DNA from 4 places in the Kitasatospora sp. NPDC127067 genome. Region 2 is predicted to be linked to each of the others. Evidence: riboswitches for the same ligand, from Rfam matches in the RefSeq annotation. Region 2 holds a riboswitch; each other region holds the start of a gene.
What was found. Region 2 has a riboswitch for cyclic di-AMP ahead of ACFWJ4_RS21105 (NlpC/P60 family protein). Riboswitches for the same ligand answer to the same signal wherever they lie in the genome.
Positions count from the first base shown of each region.

Region 1: another riboswitch for cyclic di-AMP. It lies ahead of ACFWJ4_RS05285 (transglycosylase family protein); the one in region 2 lies ahead of ACFWJ4_RS21105 (NlpC/P60 family protein).
Region 3: another riboswitch for cyclic di-AMP. It lies ahead of ACFWJ4_RS25605 (M23 family metallopeptidase); the one in region 2 lies ahead of ACFWJ4_RS21105 (NlpC/P60 family protein).
Region 4: another riboswitch for cyclic di-AMP. It lies ahead of ACFWJ4_RS05805 (transglycosylase family protein); the one in region 2 lies ahead of ACFWJ4_RS21105 (NlpC/P60 family protein).

Region 1 is NZ_JBHXEM010000007.1:122,911-130,371, reverse strand. It holds gene eno (phosphopyruvate hydratase) at 145-1,431, opposite strand; gene ACFWJ4_RS05285 (transglycosylase family protein) at 1,745-2,650, opposite strand; cyclic di-AMP (ydaO/yuaA leader) riboswitch at 2,656-2,824, opposite strand; gene ACFWJ4_RS05280 (cytochrome P450) at 3,046-4,434, opposite strand; gene ACFWJ4_RS05275 (SDR family NAD(P)-dependent oxidoreductase) at 4,701-5,123, shown strand; gene ACFWJ4_RS05270 (MazG family protein) at 5,128-6,183, opposite strand; gene ACFWJ4_RS05265 (protein kinase) at 6,586-7,461, opposite strand, start outside.
Region 2 is NZ_JBHXEM010000051.1:14,439-21,899, reverse strand. It holds gene ACFWJ4_RS21125 (rhomboid family intramembrane serine protease) at 1-580, opposite strand, end outside; gene ACFWJ4_RS21120 (hypothetical protein) at 782-1,045, shown strand; gene ACFWJ4_RS21115 (NYN domain-containing protein) at 1,150-2,616, shown strand; gene ACFWJ4_RS21110 (NlpC/P60 family protein) at 2,815-3,852, shown strand; cyclic di-AMP (ydaO/yuaA leader) riboswitch at 4,191-4,344, shown strand; gene ACFWJ4_RS21105 (NlpC/P60 family protein) at 4,355-5,491, shown strand; gene ACFWJ4_RS21100 (NlpC/P60 family protein) at 5,731-6,777, shown strand; gene ACFWJ4_RS21095 (hypothetical protein) at 6,960-7,461, shown strand, end outside.
Region 3 is NZ_JBHXEM010000070.1:22,980-30,440, forward strand. It holds gene ACFWJ4_RS25585 (SpoIIE family protein phosphatase) at 1-399, opposite strand, end outside; gene ACFWJ4_RS25590 (TetR/AcrR family transcriptional regulator) at 597-1,163, opposite strand; gene ACFWJ4_RS25595 (alpha/beta fold hydrolase) at 1,244-2,071, opposite strand; gene ACFWJ4_RS25600 (YiaA/YiaB family inner membrane protein) at 2,202-2,492, opposite strand; cyclic di-AMP (ydaO/yuaA leader) riboswitch at 2,702-2,860, shown strand; gene ACFWJ4_RS25605 (M23 family metallopeptidase) at 2,873-3,721, shown strand; gene ACFWJ4_RS25610 (hypothetical protein) at 3,863-4,738, opposite strand; gene ACFWJ4_RS25615 (GNAT family N-acetyltransferase) at 4,781-5,371, shown strand; gene ACFWJ4_RS25620 (sensor domain-containing protein) at 5,581-6,321, shown strand; gene ACFWJ4_RS25625 (hypothetical protein) at 6,416-7,150, shown strand; gene ACFWJ4_RS25630 (GNAT family N-acetyltransferase) at 7,187-7,461, shown strand, end outside.
Region 4 is NZ_JBHXEM010000008.1:117,535-124,995, reverse strand. It holds gene ACFWJ4_RS05830 (TetR/AcrR family transcriptional regulator) at 1-81, shown strand, start outside; gene ACFWJ4_RS05825 (helix-turn-helix transcriptional regulator) at 161-1,027, opposite strand; gene ACFWJ4_RS05820 (ATP-binding protein) at 1,446-2,021, shown strand; gene ACFWJ4_RS05815 (DUF397 domain-containing protein) at 2,308-2,571, opposite strand; gene ACFWJ4_RS05810 (hypothetical protein) at 3,132-4,091, shown strand; cyclic di-AMP (ydaO/yuaA leader) riboswitch at 4,545-4,715, shown strand; gene ACFWJ4_RS05805 (transglycosylase family protein) at 4,702-6,087, shown strand; gene ACFWJ4_RS05800 (hypothetical protein) at 6,345-6,545, shown strand; gene ACFWJ4_RS05795 (LacI family DNA-binding transcriptional regulator) at 6,644-7,461, opposite strand, start outside.

The sequences.
Region 1 (7,461 bases), on a different contig from region 2:
CGGTGCCCCGCCGTCCACCCTACGGGGTGAACGGCGGGGCACCGGTCAGGCGTGCGCTACCGGGAGCGCCCGGCCCTCGTGCTCGCCGTGCGGATCGCTCCGCACAGCGGCCGGACCCGGTCGCTCCACGAGCGGCCGTTCCTGCTACTCCGCGGAGCGGAAGCGCGGGAAGGCGCCGCGGCCGGCGTACTCGGCGGCGTCGTCGAGGATCTCCTCGATGCGCAGCAGCTGGTTGTACTTGGCGACGCGCTCGGAGCGGGCCGGGGCACCGGTCTTGATCTGGCCGCAGTTGGTGGCGACGGCCAGGTCGGCGATGGTGACGTCCTCGGTCTCGCCGGAGCGGTGCGACATCATGCAGCGGTAGCCGTTGCGCTGGGCCAGCTCGACGGCGTCCAGGGTCTCGGTCAGCGAGCCGATCTGGTTCACCTTCACCAGCAGCGCGTTGGCGGTGCCGGTCTCGATGCCGCGGGCCAGGCGGGCCGGGTTGGTGACGAACAGGTCGTCGCCGACCAGCTGGACCTTGTCGCCCAGCTTGTCGGTCATGGCCTTCCAACCGTCCCAGTCGGACTCGTCCAGCGGGTCCTCGATGGAGACCAGCGGGTAGGCGGCGACCAGCTCGGCGTAGTACTCGATGAGCTCGGCGGCGGTGAGGTCCTTGCCCTCGAACTGGTAGGCGCCGTCCTCGTAGAACTCGGAGGAGGCGACGTCCAGGGCCAGCGCGACGTCACGGCCGGGCACGTAGCCGGCCTTCTCGATGGCCTCGACGATGAGGTCCAGCGCCTCGCGGTTGGAGTCCAGGTTCGGGGCGAAGCCGCCCTCGTCGCCCAGACCGGTGGACAGGCCGCGCTCCTTCAGCACGCCCTTGAGCGTGTGGTAGACCTCGACGCCCCAGCGGACGGCCTCGGAGAAGGACTCCGCGCCGATCGGGGCGATCATGAACTCCTGGATGTCGACGTTGGAGTCCGCGTGCGACCCACCGTTGAGGATGTTCATCATCGGGACCGGCAGGACGTGCGCGTTCGGGCCGCCCAGGTAGCGGAACAGCGGCAGGTCGCTGGCCTCGGAGGCGGCGTGCGCGACGGCCAGCGAGACGCCCAGGATGGCGTTGGCGCCGAGCGAGGACTTGTCCGGGGTGGCGTCCAGGTCCAGCATGGCCTGGTCGATCAGGCGCTGCTCGGTGGCGTCGTAGCCGACCAGCTCCGGGCCGATCTGCTCGATGACGGCCAGGACGGCCTTCTCGACGCCCTTGCCGAAGTAGCGGTTCTTGTCACCGTCACGCAGCTCCAGCGCCTCGAAGGCACCGGTGGAAGCACCCGACGGGACAGCGGCACGACCCGTGCTGCCGTCGTCGAGGCCGACCTCGACCTCGACCGTGGGGTTGCCGCGGGAGTCGAGGATCTCACGGGCTACGACGACATCGATGGACGGCACGAGGCATCTCCTTGCGGAAGCAGGGTCCGGTCTGACGGTGGTGCTGTCAGCAGGACGATTGCGGAGTCGTTACGACCAGAGCCTAACCGCCCGGGCTCCCGGGGCCACGTCCGCCTCGGTCCCGTCTCAGCGTGTGGCCCCACTACCCACCGGTAGTTCACCTGCTTGTCCCAGCTTGTCCCACCGGAGCGGGCGAATGCGGACGAAGGGGACCGGTAGGACCGGTCCCCTTCGGACGGCGGGGTGAGGCGGCGTCGGCGCCGGGCGCGGCGGGCGGGCCGGCGTCGAGCTGGCCGGCGTCGAGCGGGCCGGGTCAGCCGAGGTGCAGCACCTGGCCGGGCATGATCAGGTTCGGGTCGCCGCCGACCGTGCCGTGGTTCTGCTCGTACAGCGCGTGCCAGCCGCCGGACACGCCCTGGGCGGCGGCGATGGTCGACAGGGTGTCACCGGCGCGGACGGTGTAGTCGTGGCCGGTGGCCTGCGGGGCCGACTGCGCGGCCTGCGGGGCGTACTGCGGCTGGGCGGCGGCCTGGCCGGCGTACTGCTGGTAGACGCTCTGGTGGCTGGTCCAGTACCAGGCGCCGTTGCTCTGGTACCAGTACACCTTGGCGTCGGCGTCCCAGCCGGCCTTGCCGGAGAAGCCCGGGGTCTGCGGCTGCGCCTGCTGCTGCGGGGCGGCCTGCTGGACCGGCTGCGCGGCGGGCTTCGGGGCCTGCTTCTGGGCGGCGGGCTGCTGCGCGACCGGCTTCTCGGCCGGCTTGGCGGCGGGCTTCGGGGTCTGCTGCTTGGGGGCGGACTGCGGCTTGGCGTCCGAGGAGGTGTCGACCGCGGCCGGGGCGCCGCCCTTGGTCAGACCGGCCTTCTGGGAGCAGACCGGCCAGGCACCCGGGCCCTGCGAGGCCAGCACCTTCTCGGCGACCGAGATCTGCTGGGCCTTGCTGGCCTGGTTGGCCTGCGGCGCGTAGGCGGTGCCGCCGTACGCCTTCCAGGTGCTGGAGGTGAACTGGAGGCCGCCGTAGAAGCCGTTGCCGGTGTTGATGCTCCAGTTGCCACCGGCCTCGCACTGGGCGACCGCGTCCCAGGTGGAGGCGGGGGCGGCGGAGGCGCCGGTGGCGGTGAGGAGCGGCATCGCGAGTCCGACGCCGGCCACACCGGCGACGGCGATGGCCTTCTCGGCCTGGGTGCGACGACGGTGACGGCCAGTTCCAACGAACAGCATGAAGAGGTCCCTCTCCGCACGCCTGCGAGGTGAGCTGTCGGGTTCGGACCGGGAGGTGGCCCGGCCGCCGTATGCGGAAACGATTCCGCTCGGGCGGCTTCACCCCAAGCCGTGGGGAGACGGCAACAAACCTGGTTCCCCCGCCCCTGCCCAGGGTTCTGGTCGGTTTCCCGTGACGCGGCGGGCAGGACTCGGCGTTCCGCGTACGAGGTCCGCAGCTGCGAACTCCAGGGAGAGTAGACAGATCATCAGACCAATCACAAGCTCATATCGTCGATATCACACAATAATTACGGCGCGTGTTCGATCGCCTACCAACGGCGGTGTTATGTCCGGATTGATGGGTGTTCACACCCCCGTCGGCAGGTGGTTCGCGACGTCCCGTCAGTGCGATCTCAGCAGGTCGGAGGCGTGGCGGGAGTGTTCGACGAGGCCTGCGGAGAGGCCTGCGAAGGAGCGTGCGGAGGGGTCTGCGGAGAGGCGTGCGGGGAACGGCTCTCCGGACTGAATTCCACCGGGAGTTCGCGCAGCCCACGCATGATCAGGCCACCGCGCCACCGCAGGTCGTCCGCGCTTTCCGCGAGCCGGAGATCGGGCAGCCGGGAAAGCAGCGTGGTCAGCGCGGCACGACCCTCCAAGCGGGCGAGCGGAGCGCCGATGCAGTAGTGGATGCCGTGCCCGAAGCCCAGGTGGGGGTTGTCCGTCCGGGCCAGGTCCAGGGTGTTCTCGGCCGCGAACCGGGCCGGGTCGCGGTCCGCCGCGGCGAGCACCACCAGCACCGGGTCGCCGACCGGGATGTCCACCCCGCCGATGGTCAGCGGCCGGGTCGCGAACCGCCAGGTCGCCATCTCCACCGGCCCGTCGTAGCGCAGGAGTTCCTCGATCCCGGTCTCCAGCAGCGCGCTCTCCCCGCGGGCCACCGACTCCTGCAGCAACCGGCGCTGCTCCGGATTGCGCAGCAGGGCGTACGTGCCGTTGCCGATCAGGTTCACGGTGGTCTCGAAACCCGCGAACAGGAGGATGAAGGCCATCGCCGCGGCCTCGTTCTCGGTCAGGTGCTCACCGTGGTCACTCGCCCGGATCAGGCCCGAGATCAGGTCGTCCCCGAGGTCCGCGCGCTTGCGGTGGATCAGCTCCAGCAGGTACGCCCGCATCCGCTTCACCGCCCGCCCCACGCCGCCGCGCTGGCCGCCGCCGTGGCCCGGCTTCGTGTGGCGCACCATCATCCCGGCCCAGTCCCGGAAGTCGTCCTGGTCCTCGGCCGGCACGCCCAGCATGTCGCAGATCGCGTAGATGGGGAGCGGGAAGGCGAACTCGTGGATCAGGTCCGCCGAACCGCGCTGCGCGAAGCCGTCGATCAGCCGGTCGGTGAGCTGCTGCACCCGCGGCTCGAACTCGGCCACCCGGCGCGGGGTGAACGCCTTCGACACCAGCCGGCGCAGCCGGGTGTGGTCCGGCGGGTCGATGTTCAGCAGGTGGGTCATCAGGTCCGCCTGCCGCTCCCCCGGGATGCCCACCCGGCCGGTGCGGTGCGCCTGCTCGCTGTGGTGCGCCGGGTTCTTCGACAGCCGGCTGTCCGCGAGCGCCTGCCGGGCGTCCGCGTACCGGGTCACCAGCCAGGCCTCCACCCCGCTCGGCAGCGTGGTGCGGTGCACCGGGGCGTGCTCGCGCAGCCAGGCGTAGGCGGGGTACGGATCGGAGGCGAACTCCCAGGTGAACAGCTGCGGGGCGGTGGCGTCGGACGGCGTGGCGGCGGGCCGGGCGGAGTCGGGCTGAGCTGGCATGGACCGACCGTATCCGGTGCGACGGGCACGCCCCGCTCCGGCGGGCCGCCGATGCTCCGTGGACGGCCCATGGACGGTTCATGGACGGCCCGTTGACTGTCCGCGGACGGTCAATGGACAGCTCTTGGCCGACTCTTGGCCGCGATGCGGGCGTGAGCCTGGTCACCTGCGGGGTAATCCCTGTTGCGGAGGGTCAGGACGTGCCTACGATCCTCCGCAGTACGCGTGGGCGCCGGTGCGGTGTCGTCCACAGGGAGGAGCAGGCCATGCGGGTCAGCGGGTCAGTCGTCGTCATCGCGGTCCTCGACGGCGGTTCGGGCGCGGGACTCGCCCGCCGGTTCGCCGCGGCCGGCGCCTCCGGAATGCTCATCGCCGACCAGTACGCCGGCATCGCCGAGGACCTCGCCGCCGAACTCGACCGGCCGGGCTGCCCCGTCGTCGGCGTCTGCGGCGACATCCGCCGCCCCAGCGACGTCGCCGCCCTCGTCGACACCGCCGAGAAGCACCTCGGACCGATCGACCTGTTCGCCGTGGCCGGCCCGGACGGCGAGCGGATCATCTCGCTGGCCGAACTGCCCGACCACCTCGACCTGGAGCGGCTCGCCGAACTCGTCGTCCTCGTCGGCGAGGCCATCGGCGAACTCGTCCCGCCGCAGCGGTGCCCGGAGCACACCGCCACGGCGGCCTGAGCGCCTACTTCCCGTCGGGCTCCCCGGCCGGCTTGAGGCCTTCGGCCGCGCGCACCGCGTCCCGGTAACCGCGCGCGGCCGACCGCAGCGCCGCGTCCACGTCCACCCCGGCGTCGTGCGCCCGCTGCGCCACCGCGAGCAGCAGCCGGCCCGCCGAGTCGGCGGTCAGCTCGACCGGCAACTCGTACGACTCGTCCGGCACCCCCGTGAAACCCGCCCGGCGCACCCGGGACACCAGCTTCGCCGCGTACGCCAGCGCGGGCAGCCCGGCCGGCACGCCGTCCAGCACCGACTCGCGGTCCGCCTTCTCGGCCGCCTTCAGCTGCTCCCAGTTCGCCTCCACCTCGGCGGCGCCGCCGGCCTCGACGTCCCCGAACACGTGCGGGTGCCGGTACATCAGCTTCTCGACGATGTCCCCGGCCACGTCGTCGACGGTGAACGGCTCGGTCGGGTGCTCCTCGGCGATCCGGGAGTGGAAGAACACCTGCAGCAGGACGTCGCCCAACTCCTCGCGCAGCGCCTCCCGGTCCCCCTCCTCGATCGCCTCGACCAGCTCGTACGCCTCCTCGACCAGGTACTTCACCAGGCTCTCGTGCGTCTGCTCGGCGTCCCAGGGGCAGCCGCCCGGGGAACGCAGCCGGTCCATCACCGTCACCAGGTCCAGCAGCCGCGACCCCGGCAGGTCGTACGAGCCGGGCAGCACCTCGATCTCCGGCACCTCGCCGGCGTGCTCCACCGCCAGCCTCGCCAGCGCGTCGGTCAGCCCCGGATCCCCGTCCGGACTGCCCAGCCACACCGTCGGCCCGGCCACGGCGGGCTGCCCGGTCAGCAGCCGCGCCAACGCGGGCGCCGACCCGGCCGGCACGACCTCCACCACCACCCCGGCCTGCCGCACCGCCGCCACCTGCGGATGCCACTCGTCCCCCACCAGCACCCGCCCCGCCGACCGCAACGCCTCCCACGCCGGCCACGCCAGCAGGCCGGGAGCCACCCGGTGGGTGGTGGTCAGCAGGATCAACTTCGCGCCCGGAGTCTTCGTCGGCACAGCATTCGTCGTCACCCCCCGAACCTACCCCCGCACCCCCGCCCCGCCCGCCCGTTCCCCTCCCCCGGGCTCCGTTCCCGGGGAATGGACCCCACCCGCCCGCATGAACGCAGGAAGTCGGCCCGGCCGACTTCCTGATCCGAGATGCCAACACGCATAGGGGCACCGGATGTGGGCCGGTGGAGAACACGCGCGTCCCGGGATGTCCGGGGCTCCAAGAGGGCTGGAGCCACTGGGGATTCTCCGAGGACGGGCAGGGCGGCACGCCCGGACCGGCACAGCGCCACCGGCACTGGGTGCCGGGGACCAGTGCTGCGCAGTGGCGCGGCCCGCGCCAGTCGGGGCCGAGGCGCAGGCCGGCACAGCGGTCCGCCGACGGCGGTGGGGTCCCAGGACGGTGGAGGCCGTGGCCGCCGGTCAGTGCGGGGTCGGGGGCCAGGGGGTGGAGGTGGGGGTGAGGGTGGAGAGGGACTGGCGGAGGCGGCGGACGGTGGGGTGGTGGGGGCCGTCGCGGCGTTCGCGGTCGAGGAGGAGGGGGAGCAGCCACTGCCAGGCGTTCTGGGGGTCGCCGGTGGCGGCGAGGTGGAGGCCGATGCGTTCGCGGAGGTCGTAGGCGCGCTCGGGGTCGGTGTCGAGGCCGGATTCGAGGCGGGCGGTGTGGGCGGTGAGGAGGGCCTGGTACTCGGTGAGGGCCTCGGCGCCGTGGCCGAGCCGGTCGAGGCAGATGGCGGCGCGGTAGCGGTGGTCGAGGCCCTGGGGGCCGTGCGGGCCGCCGTCGGCGGTGGCGGCGAGGCGGCGGTACTCGGGGAGGGCCTGCTGGGGGTGGCCCTCGTGCAGGAGGGTGCGGGCGTAGATGGTGCGGATGGTGCGCACCAGGGGTGCGGTGTCGCCGAGTTCGGCCTCGGCCCGGGGCAGCAGGCGGGCGGCGAGGCCGAGCACCTCGGTGTGGCGGCCGGCGTCGACCAGGTCGGAGAGCCGGGCGCACTCGGCGCCGAGGTCGGGCTCCGCGGGGACGGGGGGAGGTGTCGCGGGGGCGGGTGGCATGAGGAAGGGCCGGGGCTCGGAGCGGACCACGGGCGCCGGGGCGGCCGCCGCGGCCGGCGGCTGCGGCTGGTGCGGGTAGCGGAAGGGGCGGGCCGGGTCCGGCAGCGGCGTGTAGCGGGGCTGCGGGGCGCCGTCGGCCGGGGGCAGCAGCGGGAGCAGCCGCGCGTACACGCTCCGGGCGTCGGCGGGGCGGTCGGCGGGCTGCTTGGCGAGCAGGTCGAGCACCAGCTGTTCCAGCGGCTGCGGCAC
Region 2 (7,461 bases):
CCCGGGCCCGGGGGTGGAGGCGCAGATAGGCGCCGAGCGCGGCGGCGATCGCCCCGGAGGCCCCGATGAGCACCCGGGTGGAGTTCGGCGAGTGCGCCTCGGCGAGCGCGAAGCCGTACGTGGTCAGGCTGCCGGCGGCCAGGTAGAAGACGGCGTAGCGGGCCCGGCCCAGCCGCTGTTCGACGGTGGGGCCGAAGACCTGGAGGAAGAGCAGGTTCCCCAGCAGGTGCAGCCAGCCGGCGTGCAGGAAGAGGCCGGTGAGGACGGACAGGGCCGGGTGCTTGCCCGGGGTCGGGGCGGCCGGGCAGCCGGGGACCGGGTCGGGGGCCTCGGCCAGCTGCGCGGCGGTCAGCGGCCGCCCGGCCAGCACCTCGGCCGGGACGGCGCCCCAGCGCTGCTCGTACCGCTGCTCCGCGCAGACCCGGGCCCGGCCGGTGCCGTACAGCGGGTTGAGCCCGGCGGCCGGGCCGAGCAGGAAGACCAGGGTGTTGAGTGCGATCAGGGCGTAGCTGACCGCCGGGACGGTCGCGGCCGGGCGGCCGCCCCGGGCGGCGGTGTCGTCGGGGACCGCGAGCGCCATGCGGCCAAGCATCCCTCCGGGCGCCGCAGGTGACACGGCGGTTTACGGCAGGTGGACCAGTCCGGGTGTTCGGGCAACCGGTGGCCGCGATGGTTGCCCCAGGCAATAGGCTTGGGGCGGGCATTCCCGCCTCCCGCCGCCGATGCCGGGGCTCCGGGGGGAGCGCCTAGCCCACGAAGGGACCACCCGAGAGGACCCCCGATGACCGTCCCCGCCCTGACCGCCGAGACGCGCTGGCGCTGCACCCTGTGCGGCAACCTCACCCGCTTCGACGTGACCCGCACCGCGCGGGTGACCGAGTTCCTGCACTTCGACCTGGCCGGCGAGTCCAGGGTCGAGGAGACCGAGGTGCTGAGCGAGACCATCGAGTCGGTGCGCTGCCGCTGGTGCAACGCGGTGGACCAGGTCGAGCTGGTGGCCCGCCCGGGTGCGGAGGGGGCGCAGGCCCCCACCGAGCAGGGCTGATCCCCGCCGCCGCGGCGGGTGGGTGCGCGGCGCGCCCACCCGCGCCGCACGGGACAATGCAGAACAAGACGCACGGAGCGTGACGACAGGGGGAGGTCGCGGCCGTGCCCCGCTGGACCAGGATCGGAGCCGAGGACGTGGTGGACGCAGCGAAGGAGCCCGGCGAAGCCCAGGGGCTTCAGCCCGCTGCGGCCGAGGCCCGGGCCGGGGCGGCGGCCGGGGCGGCGAACGACTCCTCCGAGCCCGCGGCGGAGCACGCCGTCGAGAAGCTCGACCGGCCGCTGCCCGAGGGCGTGCGCCGGCGAGTGGTCGGGCTGGCCTCGGACGCGCTCGGCGGGCTGCCGGCGGGCGAGCTCCCGCAGAGCCTGCGTCAGTACGTGAAGTTCACCCCGGCGCGGCGGGCCAAGTACGCGGCCACCGCGCTGGCGGCGGCCCTGGAGGCGGAGCCGGCCTTCCGGGTGCGGATAGCGGAGCGGCTGCGCCTCGGGCAGCCGGACCTGGTGAAGGCGCTGGAGTCGGGCACCGTCCCGAGCGCCGCCGATCCGATGGACGTCGCGGCCGCCGCCTACCTGGTGCGTTCGGCGGGCTGGAGCCGGCTGGTGGCCGAGGCCGGCGAGGAGGCCGAGCGGGCCGGTGCCGAGGACGCGGCCGCGGAGTCGGCCCGGCTGGCGGAGAAGCTGCAGGCGGAGCTGGCCGAGGTGCGGGCCTCCGCGCGGGCTGACGTGGACCGGCAGCGGGCCGAGTCGGACGGCGTCCGCAAGGAGGCCGAGTCGCTGCGCAAGAAGGTGCGGTCGCTGGAGAGCGACACCCGCCGGGCGCAGGCCGAGACCCGCAGGGTGGCCGGCGAGCTGGAAGCGCTGAAGGCGCAGGCCGCGGCCGAGCGCGGTGCGGCCGAGACCGAGGCGCGCAGGCTCAGGCACCGGGTCTCGGAGCTGGAGAACGCGGTCGAGCAGGGCCGCCGGTCGGCCCGTGAGGGGCGCAGCGTCGAGGACATGCGGCTGCGGCTGCTGCTGGACACCGTGCTGCAGTCGGCCCAGGGGCTCCAGCGGGAGCTGGCGCTGCCGGTCTCCCAGATCCGCCCGGCGGACCTGGTGGAGGCGGTGGTGCCGGGGGCGGCCTCGCCCCACGACGTGGCCCGGCGCGGGCTGGCCGAGGACGATCCGGCGCTGCTGGACCAGCTGCTGGCGATCCCCCAGGTGCACCTGGTGGTGGACGGCTACAACGTGACCAAGACCGGTTATCCGACGCTGCCGCTGGAGCAGCAGCGGATCCGGCTGCTGGGCGGGCTGGCGATGCTGGCGCAGCGCACCCAGGCGGAGGTCACCTGCGTGTTCGACGGGCAGGACCTCGACGTCCCGGTGATCATGGCGCCGCCGCGCGGGGTCCGGGTGCGGTTCAGCCGGACCGGGGAGACGGCCGACGAGCTGATCCGCCGTCTGGTGCGGGCCGAGCCGCAGGGCCGTCCGGTGGTGGTGGTGTCCACCGACCGGGAGGTCGCGGACGGCGTGCGGAAGGCGGGCGCGCGCCCCGTGGCCTCGGTGCTGCTGCTGAACCGGCTGGCGCGCCCCTGATCCCGAGCGGCCGTGCGATGCCTGGTCAGGAGTGGTTCCGGGGTGGTGTGCGGGTCCCGTGTCGTCAGTGTGCGGACCGGAGTTCACACCTACGGGGGAGTGGCAAAACGGATAGATCTTCACTAGGGTCTGGCGTCAAACCTATTTTCCGGAATCTCATCCCATCAGGTGAGTCCGTTGGAAGAAGGAGCAGGACCCTTGGCCTCCCACCGCCGTCCCAAGCAGCCGAGCCGCGCGCGGATCTCCGTGCTCACCGCTGCTGCTGCGACCGCGGTCGCCCTCTCCGCCCAGGTGGCCGCGCACGCCGCGCCGCAGCCGAACAAAACGGATGTCAAGGCGCAGATCGACCAGCTCCAGGAGGAGCAGGAGCAGGCGGCGGAGAAGTACAACGGCGCCAAGGAGCGGGCCGACCAGCTGCGCAAGCAGGCCGACCAGCTGCAGGACCAGGTGGCCCGCAGCCAGGAGCAGATGACCCAGCTCCAGGGCGGTCTCGCCGAGGTGGCGGGGGAGCAGTACCGCACCGGCGGCATCGACCCGTCCGTCCAGCTGATGCTCACCTCCGACCCGTCCGGCTACCTGGAGAAGGCCTCCACCGTTCAGCAGGCCAGCAGCAGTCAGGCCGAGGCGCTCAAGGGGCTGCTGGACCAGCAGCGCCGGCTGGACCAGGAGAAGGTCGAGGCCTCCGCCGTGCTCGCCTCGCTGGACACCACCACCAAGGACCTGAACCAGGCCAAGGCGGACGTCAACACCAAGCTGAAGGCCGCCCAGGACCTGCTGAACTCGCTGAGCGCCACCGACCGCGCCGCGCTGAAGGCCCAGCAGGCGCAGGACGACCGCGCCTCGCGCGGCAGCGACCGGGTCGACCTCAGCAGCCTGCCGCCGGCCAGCGGCTACGCGGCCGTGGCGATGGCCAAGGCGATGAGCAAGCAGGGCTCGCCGTACGTGTGGGGCGCCACCGGCTCGACCACCTTCGACTGCTCGGGCCTGATGGTCTGGGCGTACGGGCAGGCGGGCGTCTCGCTGCCGCGCACCTCGCAGGAGCAGGGCCACTACGGCACCCGGGTGCCCTCGCTGGACCAGGCCCAGCCGGGCGACCTGGTGGTCTACGGCAACGACATGCACCACGTCGGGATGTACATCGGCAACGGCATGGTGGTCCACGCGCCGCACACCGGTGACGTGGTGAAGGTGATGAAGGCCGACGCGATGTCGATCAACACCATCCGCCGGGTCTGACGGCCCGACACGCCCGCGAGGCCCTTCCGGGGGCTGTGAAAAGCGCCACCCCTCGTGCGGGGGTGGCGTTCGGCTTTCCGCCCCTTCGCGGCCACATGCTGAGAACTGATCAGCCTTCTGTGTGCCAGTGGTCACCATCGGTCATTTTCACAGAAGAACTTGGGAAATCTTCGGTCTTTTTTCTGACAAGGATTTGAACGGATCACGGTTCAGTTACTAGGGTCGTGCCCTGAACCACCGCACTGTCGATCGCCCAGCCAGGGTGGCGGCGGTGGTTACCGTCGAGTTCGTGAGGCAGCGGGGCAGGTCGAAGCGACTGCCCGACAGGGGAGCCCAGTGGTTTGGGGGCGCTGCGGAGCGGAGCCGGGGAACCACGTTCCTCCGGGGTGAATCGACGCCAGGTCGGCCGATGGAACGGCCGTGAGGCGTCGTAGGGCATGCTTCCGGCCCGAACCCGTCAGCTCACCCGGTAGGCGGACGTAGGAAGAAGGAGTCCGCCTTCGTGGCGTCCCATCGTCGTCCCAAGCCCGCAGGCCGCGCCCGGGTCTCGATCCTGACCGGTGTCGCCGCGGCAGCCGTCGTCCTCTCCGCGCAAGGCGCCCACGCCGACCCGCAGCCGACCAAGGAACAGGTCAAGGGGCAGGTCGACCAGCTCAACGAGCAGGCCGAGATCGCGACCGAGAACTACAACGCGGCCCAGGCCAAGCAGCAGGAGCTGGAGAAGCAGGTCTCCGGCATGCAGGACCAGGTGGCCCGTCAGCAGGCCCAGGTCACCGAGCTCCAGGGCGGCCTGGCCGAGATCGCCGGCGAGCAGTACCGCAACGGGGGCATATCCCCGACCGTCCAGCTGATGTTCTCCTCCAGCCCGGACACCTTCCTCAGCCAGGCCGACGCGCTGAACCAGGCCGGCAGCACCCAGAAGGGTCAGCTGAAGGAGCTCCAGGAGCAGCAGCGCAAGCTCGACCAGGACCGCAACGAGGCCCAGGGCAAGCTCGCCGAGCTGGAGTCGACCACCCAGCAGCTGAAGGCCTCCAAGGAGGAGGTCCAGGGCAAGCTGAAGGCGGCCCAGGACCTGCTCAACACGCTGACCGAGCAGGAGCGCCAGGCGCTGCGCCAGGCCGAGGAGAAGGCCGCGGCCGACGCCAAGGCCAAGGCCGACGCCGCGCAGGCCCAGCAGCAGCAGGCCGACCGCGCCTCCCGCGACAACAGCCGCGGCGACCTCGCGGCCGGCTCGACCGCCTCGGCCGGCTCGACCGCCTCCTCCCCGGTGAAGGTGGCCCCGGGCAGCTCGCGCGGTGCCGCCGCGCTCTCGGCCGCCGCCTCCAAGATCGGCAGCCCGTACGTCTGGGGCGCCACCGGCCCGGGCTCCTTCGACTGCTCCGGCCTGATGGTCTGGGCGTTCAACCAGGCGGGCGTGTCGCTGCCGCGCACCTCGCAGGCGCAGGCCTCGGCCGGCACCCGGATCGGCTCGGACATCTCCCAGGCCCAGCCCGGCGACCTGCTGATCTTCTACACCGACGCCCACCACGTCGGCATCTACGCGGGCAACGGCCAGGTGCTGCACGCGCCCAAGCCGGGCGCGTCGGTGCGCTACGAGGCCGTCACCAACATGCCGCTGGCCTCCATCGTGCGGGTCTGATCACCGCCCGGACGCTTCCAGGCCCGGCCTCCCCCAGGGGAGGCCGGGCCTGCGGTTTTTCCTGCGGCTTTTCCCGAGGGCCGATCAAATGTCCGACAACAGCCTGAATATTCGGGTTGGCAGGGGTTTGGACTCGCTTGCCCTGACTCGCTAACGTCTGCCACCGGACTCCCGCTCGACGGCCGCCCGTCCTGGTGCGGCGGCGGGAGCCGCGCCGCAGGATTGGAGCCGCTGCCGCCATGCCCGTGCACCGCCGTTCCCAACTGCTCGCCCGGGCGCTGGTGCTGACCGCGGCCGCCGCCACCGCCCTGGGTGTGGCCGCCGGAGGCAGCGCCCAGGCCGCCCCCGGCAGCCCCGACCCGGGCGACCGCCAGGACGTCAAGACGCAGGTGGAACAGCTGTACGACGAGGCCGAGCAGGCGTCCGAGAAGGCCAACGCGGCGCAGGAGGCCCAGCGGCGGCTCCAGGGCGAGACCACGATCCTCCAGGGCGAGATCGCCGTGGCCCAGGACCAGCTCAACGGGCTGCGGGGCGACCTCGCGACGGTGGCCGGGGCCGAGTACCGCGGCGGCGGGATGACCCAGACCGCCCAGCTCATCCTCTCGCCCGACCCGGAGGGCTACCTGTCCCGCGCCCGCGCCCTGGGCCAGGCCGCCGCGCGCCAGCAGGAGACCCTGCACGAGCTGGTCGCCCAGCAGCGCCGGCTCGACCAGCGCCGGACCGAGGCGGCCGGCAAGCTCGACGAGCTGGACCGGACCCGCCGCTCGCTCGCCGACAGCAAGCAGCAGATCCAGCAGCGGCTGGCCAGGGCGCAGAAGCTGCTGAACGGTCTGGGCGCCGCCGAGCGGGCCCGGCTGACGGTCCAGGACGCCCGGGACGCCGAGCAGCGCGCCACCCGGGGCACCGACCGGCTGGACCTCGGCACCGCCCCGCCCGCCTCCGAGCGCGGGGCCGCCGCGCTGGCCGCCGCGGTGCGGATGATCGGCTCCCCGTACGTCTACGGGGCCACCGGCCCGTACGCGTTCGACTGCTCCGGTCTGATGTACTACAGCTGGCGGCAGGCCGGAGTGACCCTGCCGCGCACCTCGCAGGCCCAGGCGTACGCCGGGCAGCGGGTCAGCCTGTCCGAAGCGCGACCGGGAGACCTGGTGATCTTCTACCGGGACATGCACCACGTCGGCATGTACGCCGGCGGCGGCGTGATCGTGCACGCCCCCCGCCCGGGAGCCAAGGTCCGCTACGAGAGCGTCACCGCCATGCCGGTCTCCGGGGTGGTCCGGCTCTGAACGCCCCGCCGTCCGGCCCCGCCGACCCCACTGGCCCCGCCGGTATATCCGGCTCCCGCCCCCGCCGGACGCTGTCCCGGCGGGGCGCGCTGCTGCTCGCGGCCGGTGGGCTGGCCCAGCTGTCGCTGCCTCCCGCCGCCCCGGCGGCGCCCGCGGCCCGCTCGGCGGACCGGCACGCCGAGGTGGCCGCCGCGCTGGCGGAGCGGGCGCGTTCGGCGCCGCCGTGGGCCGGGCTGCCGGTGGCCGGGGCGGGGTACCGCAACCTGGTGCTCGCCGCCTCCGGCGGGCCGGAGCGGCTGACCGCCGCCGCCGAACTGGCGGTGCGGATCGCCGGGTACGACGAGTACCCGGTGGTGTACCCGCGCCGGATCGAGCTGGTCCGGGCCGGCGACGGCTGGCGGGTCGAGCGCGAGGAGAGCGCGGGCGGCCCGCCCGCGCCGTGGGACTTCGGGCCGCTCCGGTCGGCTCCGGGAGCGAACTGCCTGGTGGTCGGGCCGGCCGCCGGGCCCGACCCGGCCGAGCTGGCCGCGGTGGGGGACCGGGCGGTGCCCGCCGTCACCGAGGTCTGGGGCGGCGCCTGGCCGGAGCGGCTGCTGCTGGAGCGGCCCGCCACCGAGGAGCAGTTCGCCCGGCTGCTGGAGGGCGACCCGGACGGCTGGACGGGCATGGCGGCGGTCACCGTGG
Region 3 (7,461 bases), on a different contig from region 2:
CCCGATCGGCCGCTCGTCCACGACCATCGGCAGGGCGATCACGGCGACCATCCCGGTGCCCAGTCCGGCGTTCGCGTTCGGGTAGTCGACGCTGGTGTGCTCGGGGCTGAGCAGGTACGGGCGCCGCAGCCGCAGGGCCATCGCGGCGGGCAGCTCCCCGGCCGGATCGACCACGCCGTAGCGCTCGTGCGCCCAGTCCGGCAGCCCGTGCGAGGCGGTCAGCCGGAGCATCCCGGCGGAGTCCAGCAGGTACAGCGCGGACCCCTCGCCGGTGATCCAGCTCGGGCCCTCGGCCAGTACGGTGCCGAGCAGCTCGGCGGCGCTGGTGCAGCCGAGCAGCAGGCGCACGCAGCGCATCGCACTGCGCGCGGTCGGACTGTCGGCGGGCTCCAGGGGCACTGACCCTTAATACCCCATTTCCCCAAGCGGTGAATGGTTCCTCAAGAGGTGAACGGGGACCGGGCCGTCGCACCGGCACCGGCGAGGTGGCCGTCCGCACCGGCGGTCGTCCGGGCGCGGCCCGGCGCGGGAAGTCGGCCCGGCCGGCTTCCGGCGCGCGGGCGGTGCCGCCCTCCGGGTCCGTGCGGGCCGGCCCCCTACGCGGGCCAGGCGCGGAGGCCGGTGGTGAGGGTGGCGATGAGGCGGTCGTGGGTGGTGGCGAGGTCCTCGGCCAGCCGGAAGCCGCCGGCGGTGGTGAGGGAGGCGAAGCCGTGGGCGAGGGAGCGGACGGTGCGGGCGGCGTGGATCGCCTCGGAGCCTTCGAGGCCGTACTCCCGCAGGACGGCGATGATCACGCCGACGAGTCGGGCGCCCGCGCGGGCCAGGTCGTCGTCGGGCTGCGGGGCCTGGGGGAGGGCGTTGTAGCGGTGCGGGTGCGCGGTGGCGTACGCGTGGTAGGCGCGCAGCACGGCGGCGACGGCGTCGTCCCCGCTGCGCCCGACGGCCGCCTCGGCCAGCCGGTCGGCCAGGTCCCCGGTGACCCGTACGGCGATCAGCAGCCGCAGCGCGGCGAGGCCGCCGCTGACGTGCTTGTACAGCGAGGGGGTGGCGACCCCGGCCCGGGCGGCGACGGAGGCCAGCGTGAGGGCCTCGGCGCCCTGCTCGTCGATGAGGGCGAGGGCGTGGTCGACGACCTGGTCGGGGGTCAGTCCTACGCGGGGCATGGGTTCGGGCTCTCCGTACGGATGACGTCGGGTGGATCGGGCGGGGCCAGGCAGGGGCGGGCGGTGGGGACGGGCGGGGCTCAGCCGAGCTCGGCGAGGAACGGCAGCAGGGCGTCGGCGGTGGCCGTGGGGTTGTCGGCCATCGGGTAGTGCCCGGACCCCTCGATCATCACCTTGCGCGCGCCGAGCGCGGCGGCCTGCCGGTCGGCGACGAGCTGCGGCTTCGGGAAGTCGGGGTCCTTGCTGCCCATGACCACCAGGGCCGGGCACCGCACCGCGGCCGTCCAGCCGACCGGTGCCGAGTCGCCGTGGACGTACCCGCGGGTGGCGGTCTTCCGCCCCGGGGTGCGCAGCGCGGCGACCAGTCCGTCCACGTACGCGTCGAAGTCGGCGGGCTTGGCGCCCGGGAAGGCCATCCGGCGCAGGTAGAAGCCCCAGGAGGCCGGCCAGTGGACGAGGGCGGCGCCCATCAGGCCCATGACGCCGCGCATCAGGGCGCCCGGCGGCGGGTTCTCGACGAAGGCGTTGAGCAGGACGATCCCGGCGACCCGCTCGGGCGCGTCGCCGGCGGCCCTGACGACGGTCGCCCCGGTGTAGGAGTTCCCGGCGAGGACGGCGCGCTCGATGCCGAGGTGGTCGAGCAGGGCGAGGACGTCGCCGGCGATGGCGGCCGGGCCGTAGTCGTCCCACTCGACGGAGGACTCGCCGAAGCCCCGCAGGTCCACGGTGACGACGCGGTGGCCGGCGGCGACGAGCAGCGGGCGCAGGTGCCGGTAGGCGGCCCGGCTGTCGAGCATGCCCGGGAGCAGGACGACGGGGGTGCCGTCGCCCTGCCGGGTGTCGTCGAAGGCGATCCGGCCGCCGGGAACGGTCAGGTACTGGGTGCTCGGGGTGGTGGTGCCGTTCATGGGGTCCTCCTCGGGCCGCCGGTGCGGGACATCGGCGTGCGGGCCGATAGCCATAAAGCTAAGGCTAATAGCCTTAGCCGTCAAGCGGACGGCCGGGCGAGGGCTGGAGCGGAAGGAGTGGAAGGGGCGATCAGACTCCCTCCACCTTGAACGGGTCGTGCTCGCTGAGCAGCTTCTCCAGCCTGGCCTGGTCCACCCGGGTGACCATCTCGTTGGACTCCTGCCGGTCCCGGATCACCTTCGCCAGCGTGAACGCCGAGGTGACGGTGTAGAGGAGGCCGATCCCGAGGAAGGCCCTGGTCCATCCGCCGACCGGCAGGTAGGCGATCCCGACGGCGAGGGCGACGCCCGACAGGGCGAAGGAGAGGACGGCCTGGATGTGGTACGCGGCCGTGGTGCGGGTCTGCATCGATGTGCTCATGGCGCCAGGATGTGGCCGCCCGGCCGGGGCGCACATGAGTAGGAGTACTCAGATCGGACCGTGTGCCAGGGGGGTGTTCGCCGGTGTCGTTCGTTGACGTCCGATCACTTTGCCCTAGGCTGCTCCGAACGGATGGCTTGGAATCAGAGCCTCCTAGGATTAACGTTTGATAACGCAGCGCGGTTGTCAACGCCGTACCCAGACGGCACCGTGCGCCGTCGCCTAATCCCGCCGACCCGCCTCCGGGCAGGTCAGGGAGCCGGGGAACCACGTTCCTTGGGGTGAATCGGCGGGGCCCCGGCCCAGCCGTAGGAGACCTTCCTGCTCCGAACCCGTCAGCTAACCCGGTAGGCGCGAAGGAAGGAAAGGAGCGCGCCTCCGTGGCGTCGACGCACACCCCGGCACACCCGGCCGGCTTCGCAGCCGGTACCCAGCTCCTCGACCACCCCGGCACGGACGGCCCCGAGGCCTTCGGCCCGGAGGACTTCCCCTCGGAGGTCGAGACCAACCGCCACCGGATGCCGCGTCAGACCCGCGGAGCCTCCCCACTGCTCGGCGTCACCGCCGTCGCCGCCACCCTGGGCGCCACCGGCTTCGCCTCGGCGACCCCGGCCGCCGCCCCCGCCGTCGAGGCCCCGGACGAGACCCTGGTCGCCCTCTCCGCCGACCCCGGCCTCGCGCTCGCCGCCCGCATCCAGCACCAGGCCGACAGCCAGCGCACCGCCGCCGAGGAGACCGCCCGGCTCCAGGCCGCGCAGGAGGCGGAGGCCAAGGCCGTCGCCAAGGAGGCCGAGGCCAAGCGCGCCGCCGAGGAGGCCGAGCGGGTCAAGGCCGCCGCCCTCACCCTCCCGGTGAAGGACTACCGGCTCTCCGCCCACTACGGCCAGAGCGCCCGCTACTGGGCCAACCTGCACACCGGCCTGGACTTCGCCGCCGACACCGGCACCCCGGTCTACGCGCTCGGCCAGGGCACCATCACCTCGGCCGGCTGGGCCGGCTCGTACGGCTACCGGATCGTCGAGACCCTGCCCGACGGCACCGAGATCTGGTACTGCCACCTCTCCTCGATCACCAAGGGCTCCGGCAAGGTCGCCCCCGGCCAGCAGATCGGCAAGGTCGGCGCGACCGGCAACGTCACCGGGCCGCACCTGCACATGGAGGTCCGCCCCGGCGGCGGCGCCCCGGTCGACCCGGAGCCCTGGCTCCAGCAGCGCGGCCTCAACCCCTGACCCGCGCCAGAAACCCGACGCACCCGCGAGAGGCCCGCGCACCCGCGAGAGGCCCGCGCACCCGCGCGAGAAACCCGACGTGCACGCGAGAAGGCCCCGGCCCGGAGCAGCCGCTCCGGGCCGGGGCCTTCGTGCGAGGTCTCACTCCTCGGCGGGCAGCTGCGCCAGGTACGCCTCGATCTCCTCCTGGCCCGGCTCCGGCGCCAGCTCCGGGAACTCCGTCACCAGCAGCCGGGGCAGCCCCGGCACCGTCCACCCGCCGAACAGGTCGAGCGCCGCGTCGACCGCCGCCTCCTCGAACTGCCCGAAGTCGCCGGCCAGTTCGTCCGGCATCGGCCGCCCCTGCGCGGTCAGCTCGGCCAGGTTGCGGTAGCTGCGCCGCATCAGGCCCTGCTCCAGCAGCCGCCGGGCGCCGTCCGTGGCCATGCCGACCGACAGCACCCGGCCCGGGCCCCAGCCCTGCTCGTCCGGCTCGTCCAGCCAGCCGGCCGGCACCAGCGCCTCGTACGCGGCCAGCCGGTCCTCCTCCGCGAGCTCCGCGAAGCCGGCCAGCCAGTCCCGCACCGCCGCCCCGTCCGTGACGTCCACCCCGTACGCGTGCAGCAGCACCGCGTACAGCCGGGGCCAGGTCACCAGGTCGGCGCGGCGCAGCAGCCCGGCCGCGACCTCGCCCTGCCACTCGGCCTCCTCGTGCAGCCGCTCCTGGCGCTTGGCGTTCAGCCGCCGGGCCGCCCGCTGGTGGTCGATCAGCAGCCGGACGGCGTCGCCGTAGGCGAGCGGGTCCTCCTCGGGTGCGGGTTGGACGTACAGGTGGAGCCGCTCGTACAGCAGGTGCTCCACCGCGTCGGAGGTCAGTTCCGGCCAGCCGTCGTGCATCCTGCCGTCGCCCAGCTCCAGCAGCGCCAGCACCGCGCGCAGCGGCGCCTCGGCCACCGGCGCGCGGTCCTGCCCGGCCGCCCAGGCGAGCAGGTCGGCGGCCTTGGTGCGGGGGGCGAGCCGCAGGTCTTCGTCGTTCATAGTCCGAACGGTAGCCGCCGGGCGGGGATAGGGTCGGCAGCCATGGTCCCCGTACGACTCACCGGCCCGCGACTGGCCGTCCGCGAGTACCACCTCACCGAGGACGACGTGGACGCGCTGCACGCGCTGTTCGGCGACCCGGAGGTCACCCGCCACCTGCCCTTCGGGCCGAGCGGCCGGGAGGACTGCGCCGACCAGATCGAGCTCTACCTGGAGGAGGCGATGGCCGAGGAGCGGGACACCTACCGGCTCGCCGTCACCAGGCTCGCCGACGCCGAGGAGCCGGCGGACGCGACGCCGATCGGGCAGGCCTCGCTCACCCTGGACGGGCACCGCGCCGCTCAGCTCGGGTGCGTGCTGGCCCGCGCGTCCTGGGGCCGCGGCTACGCGGGCGAGACCGTCGGCCTGCTCTGCGACTTCGCCTTCGGCGCCCTGGACCTGCACCGGCTGGCCGCCCGGGTCGCCGTGGACAACGCCGCCTCCGTGAAGGTGCTCACCGGGCTGGGCTTCCGGCTGGAGGGCCGGCTGCGGCACGACGCGTTCAAGGACGGCGTCTGGTCCGACTCGTTCCTCTACGCGCTGCTCGCCGACGAGTGGCCGGGGGCGTGCACGCGGGGGCGGACGACCGGCTGACCGCCCGGGCCACGGACCACCGGCCGACCCCCCACCGGCTCACCCCCCTCTACCGGCTCACCCCCCTCCAGCGGCCGCCCGGTGGAGGGGGGTTAACCCCACCCCGGATCCGCCAGGCCTCCGGATCCCGGCCGGCCGGCCCGTCCACCAGACTGGAGCCTGTCAGCGGGACGAACGACCGACAGTACGAGGGGCCGGGGGCCGGGAGCATGAGCAGCAGCCGCAGCATGGAGGACCGGGAGTGGGACGTCCTGGGCGGTCACGGTGACGACCCGCGCCCGGCCCGGGTCCGCCGGACCGAGCGGCGGCCGGCCGTGTGGCGGGCGCCGTTCTCGGCGTACTACTACCGCGAGGTCGGTTACGCGCTCAGCGGCCTGCCGGTGGCGATCGTCGGCTTCGTCGTCTCGATCACCCTGTTCTGCCTCGGCCTCGGCACCTTCGTGACCGTCATCGGCCTGCCCGTGCTGGGCGCCCTGACCAGCGTCGCCCGCGGTTTCGGCCGGTTGGAGCGGGCCCGGGTGCGCGGCATGCTGGCCCTGGACGTCCCCGGCCCGGCGCCGGTGCGCCGGGTCCGCCAGGGCAGCTGGGGCGCGGTCACCGCGCGGCTCGCGGACGGGGCCGGCTGGAAGGCCGTGCTGTACCAGGTGGTGATGTTCCCCTGGGCGGTGCTCAGCTTCGCGGTGACGCTGGTGTTCCTGCTGCTCGGCTGGGCGCTGGCGCTCTACCCCGTGTACCACTGGGTCTTCCCGACGTACACCTCCTGGAAGGGGTACCGGTTGTTCGACTTCCACGACAGCCACGGCATCCGGCACGTGTACGACGTCCAGTCGCCCTGGCAGATCGCCGGGCTCTCGCTCCTCGGCGTGCTGCTGATCCTCCTCACCACGCAGCTGGTCCGCGGCCTGACCAACGTCAACCGGGTCGCCGCCCAGGGTCTGCTCGGCCGCTGACCGGCCGGCCCCGGCCGAGGACCCCGCCCGCGCCCCGCCCGCACCCCGGACGCCTCCGGATGCGGGCGGGGCCGTCGCGTGTTCGGATGGCCGGGTGGCCGCCGTCGGCATACCCGCCGTTCCCCCGGGCGTCCTGGTCACCTCCCGGCCGCTGGACGAGTACTGCGCCCTGTTCGGCCTCACCCGGGCCCGGCTCGCCGCCCTGCCCGGCCCGGTGCTGGACTGCCCCGGCGGCGCGGCCGGCCTGGCCGCCGAGGCGCGCGGGCTGGGCTGCCGGGTGATCGCCGTCGATCCGGCGTACGCGCTGCCGCTGCCGGCGGTCGCGACCGCCGCGGTGGCCGCCCGGGCGGCGATGGCCGCCGCGATGGCCGACCGCCCGCAGCTCTACCCCTCGCCCCGCCCGTACCGCGCCGAGCGCTACCTGCGCAGCTGGGACCGCGCCCGCCTGCTGTTCGCCGCCGACTCGGCCGCCCACCCGCAGCAGTACGTGGCCGCCGCGCTGCCCCGGCTGCCCTTCGCGGACGGCGCCTTCGCCCTCACCCTGAGCGGCTACCTGCTCTTCGCCTACCCCGAACTCTTCGGCCCCGAAAGCCAGTTGGCGGCGTTGACCGAGCTGGTCCGGGTCACCTCCCCGGACGGCGAGGTCCGGGTCCAGCCGCTGCACGACGGGTACGGCCGGCGCTGCGGCCACCTCGGCCCGCTGCGGTACGCGCTCGGCGAGCGACGGATCGGCAGCGAGGTCCGCCGCTACCCCGGGCCGGTGGGCGGCCGACCCCGGCGGGTCCTGGTGCTGCGGGCCGCCGACCACCGCCGCCGGGCGCTCCGGTAATAGTCACTGTCGGGGGGCACTCCTATACTCGCCCGCATGACCGACAATACGATCCGGCGCGCCGACGGGACCGACGCCGACCGGCTCACCGAACTGATCCAGGCCTCCTCCGCCTATCACGGCGAGTACGCGCCGATGATCGAGGGCTACCGGGTGACGCCCGAGTACATCGCCCGCCACGAGGTGTTCCTCGCCGCCGACCCGGCCAGCGGCCGGCTGCTCGGCTTCTACGGGCTGATCCGCGAACCGGCCGAACTGGACCTGATGTTCGTCGCCGACGAGGCCCAGGGGCTCGGCACCGGCCGCGCGCT
Region 4 (7,461 bases), on a different contig from region 2:
CGCTACGACCTGGCCTGGGAACTGGGCCGCCCGCCGCAGCAGTCGCCGCCGGAACGCGAACGGCCGCCGGCCCGCGGCTGACGGCGGGTGGGCGGCCTGGTGACCGGCTGCCGGGGGGCCTCGCGAGGGAGGGAGCTCACAGGCCCCGGACGGCAGCGGCTCAGCGTTCCTTCAGGATCGAGGCGAGCAGGTCTATCGTGCGTTCCGGCGTGAGGCTGTCCACGCAGAGCCGCTCCATGACCTGGATGTAGGCGTCGACGTCGTCGCGCTTGTCCAGGTAGAGCGCGCTGGTGAGCTGCTCCAGGTAGACCACGTCCGCGAGGTCCTGCTCCGGGAAGCGCAGGATCGTGAACGCCCCGGACTCGCCCGCGTGCGCGCCGAACCGGAACGGCATGACCTGGATCACCACGTTGGCCTGCTCGGCGACGTCGATCAGGTACTGCACCTGACCGCGCATCACCTTGGGCCCGCCGACCGGCCGGCGCAGCGCCGCCTCGTCGATGACGGCCCACAGGCGCGGGCTGGCACCCTCGGCCAGCAGCTTCTGGCGGCGCAGCCGCAGGCTGACCCGCCGCTCGACCTCCTCCTCGCTGATGACCGGCCGACTCTGTCCGAAAACCGCCCGTGCGTACTCCTCGGACTGAAGCAGCCCGGGGATGAACTGCACCTCGTAGGTGCGGATCAGCTGGGCGGCCTCCTCCAGGCCGACGTAGGTCTGGAACCAGCCCGGCAGCACGTCGTTGAAGCTGTGCCACCAGCCGGACTTGTTGGCCTCGCGGACAAGGCCGAGCAGGGCTTCCCGCTCGATGCCGTCGTCCACGCCGTACAGACTGAGCAGGTCGGCGACGTCGCGCTCCTTGAAGCTGACGCGGCCGAGTTCCATGCGGCTGATCTTGGACTCGGAGGCCCGGATCGCGTAGCCCGCGTCCTCGCGGGTGATGCCGCGCGCCTCACGCAGGCGGCGCAGCTGCGAGCCGAGGAGGATCCGGCGGACCATCGAGCCGCCGCCCGGCTGAACTGTGGTCATGCGGTCGAAACCTCCACCTAGGGCAAACAGCGCACAGTCTGCCATCAGTTGAGCGCTCACGGTGCCGATACTGACGGATGTTCCTATCAGTTCCGCACTCCACACACCAGGATGCACGTGCATCCGGCGCTTGCATATGCCAATAGTGCGACTGCACGTGAATCGACTCTTGCATCTGCAGTGAGCGCACACCACCATGGTGCACGTGCACCTGCACATCCCTGGCAATCCCGCGGGCTCCGTGTCGACCCCACGCGCGACTCCGTGCACCGACCCGACGACGTCCCCCGCGTCATCGGGCGTTCGAGTGCGCGCGCGCCTGGTCGAGGGGGCGGCCGAGCGGCCGAGCGAGTCGGAGGTGACCGGCATGACCCCGGCGGGTCCAGCCGTGTCCGCCCCCTTATGGGAGGAGCTCTTCATGAGCACCGGTACGGCTTTGGCGGTTGACCCCCTTGTGGTCACCTGTACGCTCGCTCCTCGCTTCGAAGCCGTCAGAACCGCGCGCGACTTCGCTCGGAGCACGCTCCAGCACTGGGGCCTGACGGAGCTGTTCGACGACGTCGCGCTGGTGGCCTCGGAACTCGTGACCAACGCGCTCCGGCATGCGATCGGCGCACGGCCCGACCCGTCGGGCGGCACCCAGGGCGAGTACGACTTTCCCATACAGCCGACCCCGGACGGCCGGCTCCCGATCCGAATAAGCCTGGTGCACCGCGCACCCCAGGTGGTCTGCGCGGTGAGCGATCCGAGCAGCATCGGCCCGATCGCCCGGGAGGCCGACTTCGTCGCCGAATCCGGCCGCGGGCTGCACCTGGTGGAGTCGTTCAGCCGCTCCTGGGGCTGGCACCCGCTGGGCAGCGGCAAGGTGGTCTGGGCAATGTTCGAGGCGGAGACGATCGTCGGCTCCCCGCTGGACGGGCACCCCGGACTCGGCGGCCGCTCACCGCTCGACGGCCCCGTCGAGATCGGCGGACGGCATCGGCGCTCGGCCTAGGCCGGGCCGTGCGCCCCGACCGGGCCCCCGACCCGAACGGGCCGCGCCCAGGACGGACCATGCGCCGGGCAGCGCACGGCCGGTCGACGGAAGCCCCGGGAGGACCACACCCCGGGCCCTTCCAGCCGGCCCCGCCGAGGACTTCCGGTCCAGTGCGGACACCTCCGGAGCGGACGCCTCCGAAGCGGAGACCGCCGGTGAAGAGGTCCCCGGAGGAGGCAAAGACAAAGGCCGTCGTGGTGTCGGCACCCACGACGGCCCCCCGATGATGGAGCACGGCGGTCGGTCAGACCGCCAGGTGGTCGAACTCCCCGTCCTTGGCCCCCAGCAGCAGGGCGGCGATCTCGGCCCGGGTGTAGATGAGGGCCGGGCCGTCCGGGAACCGCGAGTTGCGCATCGCCACATCGCCGCCGGGCAGGGCCGCGAACTCGACGCAGTTGCCCTGGGAGTTGCTGTGCCGGCTCTTCTGCCAGACCACCCCCTGGAGATCGGCGGCGGCCATCCCGTTGTAGGTGTCGTACGAGCCGTGCGTGTCCTGCGAGTCGTGCATAGAAATCTCCCGAAGAGCTTCCGGAGTTGTCGTCCAGCGCGGCGCCCCCGGCACCGTCGAAACGAACGGACCGGCCCCGTACCGGTCCGGCACAACGCCTCACTTGACGCGATGATAGCTGCAGTGCACGTGCATCAGCACGGGACGTTGCAGGTGCACGTGGCCTTTTGTCCGCAGCCGCGAACTCTTCACGGACCCTTCTCCTGACGGTACGTAAACGGACATAGCCGATGAATCGTCGGGCGCGCGATAACCGGCCGTGAGCGCCTCCCCGCTGAATGTTGATCTTCGAATGCCGGGAGTCGCACCCCCGTGACCCTCCGTCAAACCATCCTCATGCTGTGAGACATCTCACGCGCCCCAGGTGCAACGTCGGCCCCCTCGGGTCGCGTCGAGGCAACCACCGGCGGTCGCGCGGGGATTGGGAGCGGAATGTCCGGATTGTAGGCAAAGTGCCCGGACCGGCGCCGGAAACGCACCGGGCTCCGGACCGCGACCGCGTGAAACCCACGCGGCAGCCGACTGCAAGCCGGACGGGCAGATGTCCTACGATCTCCGGCATGAGCACCGCAGCCATCCCGGGCGCGCCACTGCCCGTCCGTACTCCAGGCTCCCGTGCGCGGGGGCGCCACCGTCGTCCCGAGCGCCCCGAGATCCCGGCCGGCGCCCCGGCCCTGGTGCTCGCCGTGCCCGCGACCGCCGGGCCCGAGTCCCGCTCGGTCGTCGAGGAGTTGCTCTCGATCGTCCGCACCGAGCAGAACGGCGTCCGGACCGCGGTCGGCTACCTGCCCGGCAACGGCGGCGAGGGCACGGGCGGCGAGGACCGCACCGTGGCCGAGCTGCTGGCCATGGCGGCCGAGGCCGGGCTGCCGACGCCCGTCCTGGTGCCGCTGGTGCCCGGCCCGCACACCTTCCTGACCGAGCTTCACGCGCTCGCCGCCGAGTACGGCGCGCCCATCACCGACCCGCTGGGCCCGCACCCGCTGCTGGCCGAGGCCGTGCACGTCCGGCTGTCCGAGGCCGGGCTGGCCCGGGCCGACCGCGCCCGGCTGTTCGCCATCGCGACCGCCGCGGACGGCGTGGTGCTGACCACCGTCGGCGGCGAGGACGCGGCCGCGGCGGCCGGCATCACCGGCGTGCTGCTGGCCGCCCGACTGGCCGTGCCGGTCGTCGCCGCCGCGCTCGACGTGCCCGGCTCGGTGGCCGCGGCCGTCAACCACCTCAGGGACACCGGCTCGCAGCGCCCGGCGCTGGCCCCGCTGGTGATCGGCCCGGAGGCGGACTCCGAGCTGCTCGCCACCGCCGCCGAGGAGACCGGCTGCCCGTCGGCCGCGCCGCTGGGCTCGTACCCGTCGGTCGGCCAGCTGATCGCCTCCACCTACCTGGCGGCGCTGCCCGCGCCGTCCCCGGAGGACCTGGCACGGGCCGAGGCGGAGGCGGCGGCCGCCTCCGAGGCCGAGGGGGCCCCGGAGGGCGTCCGCGGCGCCCACGCGGCCTCCCAGGGGCCCGCAGGGCGGTAGTCGACGTCGCGCGCCGGTTCGCGCGCACCGAAGGGCCCGGAACGGCATGCGTTCCGGGCCCTTCGGTTTTGCTCCGCCCGCCCATGGCCGTCCCGCACGGAAGTCGGACGGCGATGAAGTGGAATGTCCGTTCTGGCCTTTTTGAAAGGAAATAGGAAACGCGGTCGCGGGCGCTCGCATCACAGCCGTCGCGGCATCCGCCGGGGCACTCCGGCCCGCGATTCGACGCGCCGTCACACCACTTCTGAAGTGCTGCCAGTTGTGGGCTTCCGCAACAGGGTTGCTTGAAAACGATCATTTACGATCATGGAGAGCGGCAATTTTGGCAGTTCCCACTAAACCGTGATGCGCATCACAGCCGTTTGCAGTTTGAACTTAAGTCTGATTAACGTGCTCCCCGTTCGTGACCACACGAACCCGGTTCATCCGCGACGCCGAGTCCTGCCGTCGGATGTCCTGGCAGCGCGAAATCGCACCACGGCAGGAGCGGGGGACCCACAGGTAAGTCGCCCCGGACCGATCTCCGGAACGGTCCAGGGCTAGGGGTGAAGCCGCGCCCACAGCGCGGCCGGGCAACTCCAGCCCGAATCCGACAGCTCACCTCGCAGGCGTGGGAGAGGACCGCGTCTTCATGCTGCCCACCAACGGCACTCGTCTGTCCAGCCGCACCCGTCGCGTGATCGCCGCCCTTGGCGTCGCGGGCGTCGGCCTCACCGTCCCCTGCATCGCCTCCGGCACCGCCTCCGCCGCCACCGTCGCCACCTGGGACAAGGTCGCCCAGTGCGAGAGCGGCGGCAACTGGAGCATCAACACGGGCAACGGCTTCTACGGCGGCCTCCAGTTCACCTCCAGCACCTGGTCCGCCTTCGGCGGCACCGCCTTCGCGGCGCGCGCCGACCTGGCCACCAAGGACCAGCAGATCGCCGTCGCCGAGAAGGTCCTCGCCTCGCAGGGCCCCGGCGCCTGGCCGGTGTGCTCGGTCCAGGCCGGCCTCACCAAGGGCGGCGCCGCGGCCGCCGTCGACACCTCGGCGGGCTCCACCGCGGGCTCGACCGCCGCCAAGCCCGCGCAGCCCACGCAGAGCGCCAAGCCGGCCGCCCCGGCCGCCAAGCCCGCTCCGCAGACCCAGGCCCCGGCCGCCAAGCCCGCCGCGCCCTCCGCGCCCGCCCAGGACGGCACGCAGGCCAGCACCGACTCCGCCGCCTCCGGAAACCGGAGCGACTGGGTCCAGAAGCGCCAGCAGCAGGCCCAGAACGGCGACTACACCGTGGTCGAGGGCGACTGGCTGTCCGCGATCGCCGACCAGCACAAGGTGCAGGGCGGCTGGCAGCGGCTGTACGAGCTCAACCGCGGCACCCTGACCGAGGGTCCGGACAGCATCTACCCGGGCCAGCAGCTGTCCTTCGGCGGCAACGGCCAGGCCCAGGCCGGCCAGGCCGCCACCGGCAAGTCCGGCTCGGACTTCACCTGGTTCGACCGCTCGCAGAAGTCCGGCCAGTCCGCGAACGGCGGTGCCGTGAACGCCCAGCCGACCGCGCAGGCCCAGACTCCGGCCGCCAAGCCGTCCACCAAGCCGGCCGCCAAGCCCGCTCCGCAGACCCAGGCTCCGGCCCAGACCCAGGCTCCGGCCGCCACCGGCAGCATGGCCGCCGCGGTCTCCTTCGCCGAGTCGAAGGTCGGTCAGGCGTACGTCTACGGCGGCACCGGCAACGGTGGCTGGGACTGCTCCGGCCTGACCCAGGCCGCGCTGCGCGCCGCGGGCGTCTCCGTCCCGCGCGTCGCCGCCGACCAGGCCGCCGCCAGCACCCACGTCTCGCTGGACAGCCTCCAGCCGGGCGACCTGCTGTTCTGGTCCAACAACGGCAAGGACTCCGGCGTCTACCACGTCGCGATCTACGTCGGCAACGGCAAGTACGTCGAGGCCGCCAACCCGAGCTCGGGCGTCCGCGAGCAGAGCATCGCCAACTGGGCCCCGGACTTCGCCGGCCGGGTCTGAGAACGGCGAACAGCCGACAGCCGACGGATAACAGCTGACAGATTTCATCATCTGTCAGCTGTCGTCCGAACGTTGACCGCCCACGCCCCCGGGGAGAGTCTGGTCGCTCCTCCCCGGGGGTTCCGGCATGCCTCCGGCCGTACCTCGTGGCAAATCCCCGCGGTGAAATCCCCGCGGTGAAATCCCCATGGCGAATCCCCGTGGTGGATCCCCGCCCCAACGGGCATGCTGCTGCTCTGCACCCGAGGAGGAGTCACATGGCCCAGGTCACCGTCACCCTCGACGCGAACCTCGCGATCGACGCGATGTTGCTCTCCGGCACCAAGAACCCGCAGGACGCCGTCGAACTGGTCCTGCGCGACTACCTGGCCCGCGGTCGCCGTACCGAGACCCGTACCGGCGAGGCGGCCGCCGGGCACCGACCGACCGTCGACCGCCCCACCGCCCAGGAGGGCTGACCGCCCGACGGCCCGGGGCGGCCGACCGCACGCACGCCGAAGGGCCCCGGAGAGCAACCGCCCTCCGGGGCCCTTCCGTCGGCCGTGGCGGCCGGGGTTCAGCGCGCGCAGGCCCCGGTGGACCCGCGCATCACCAGCTCCGGCTGGAACATGAACTCGCCGCGCTGGGCCGCGTTTCCGCCGACCTCCTCCAGCAGCGCGTCCACCGCCGCCGTGGCCATCGCCTCGACCGGCTGGCGGATCGTGGTCAACGGCGGCTCGGTGAACGCGATCAGCGGCGAGTCGTCGAAGCCGACCACCGACACGTCCTGCGGCACCGACAGCCCGCGCTGCCGCACCGCCCGGATCGCCCCGAGCGCCATCATGTCGCTCCCGCAGACGATCGCCGTGCAGCCCTTGTCGAGCAGCGCGCCGGCCGCCGCGTGCCCGCCCTCCACGCTGAACAGCGTGTGGTGGACGAGGTCGTCGGCCTGCTCCCGGGAGAGTCCGAGCACCTCGCGCAGCGCGGCCGTGAAGCCCTCGATCTTGCGCAGCACCGGCACGTACCGGCGCTGACCGACGGCCAGCCCGATCCGCTCGTGCCCGAGTTCGGCCAGGTGCTGGACGGCCATCCACATCGCGGCCCGGTCGTCCGGCGAGATGAACGGCGCGTCGATCTTCTCGCTGTAGCCGTTGATCAGCACGAACGGCACCCCGCGCCCGGCCAGCCGGGCGTAGCGGTCGTGGTCGGCGGTGGTGTCGGCGTGCAGCCCGGAGACGAAGACGATGCCCGCCACGCCCCGGTCCACCAGCATCTCCACCAGTTCGTCCTCGGTGGACCCGCCCGGAGTCTGGGTGCACAGCACCGGCGTGTAGCCGTGCCGGCTGAGCACCTGCTCGATCACCTGGGCCAGCGCGGGGAAGATCGGGTTGCTCA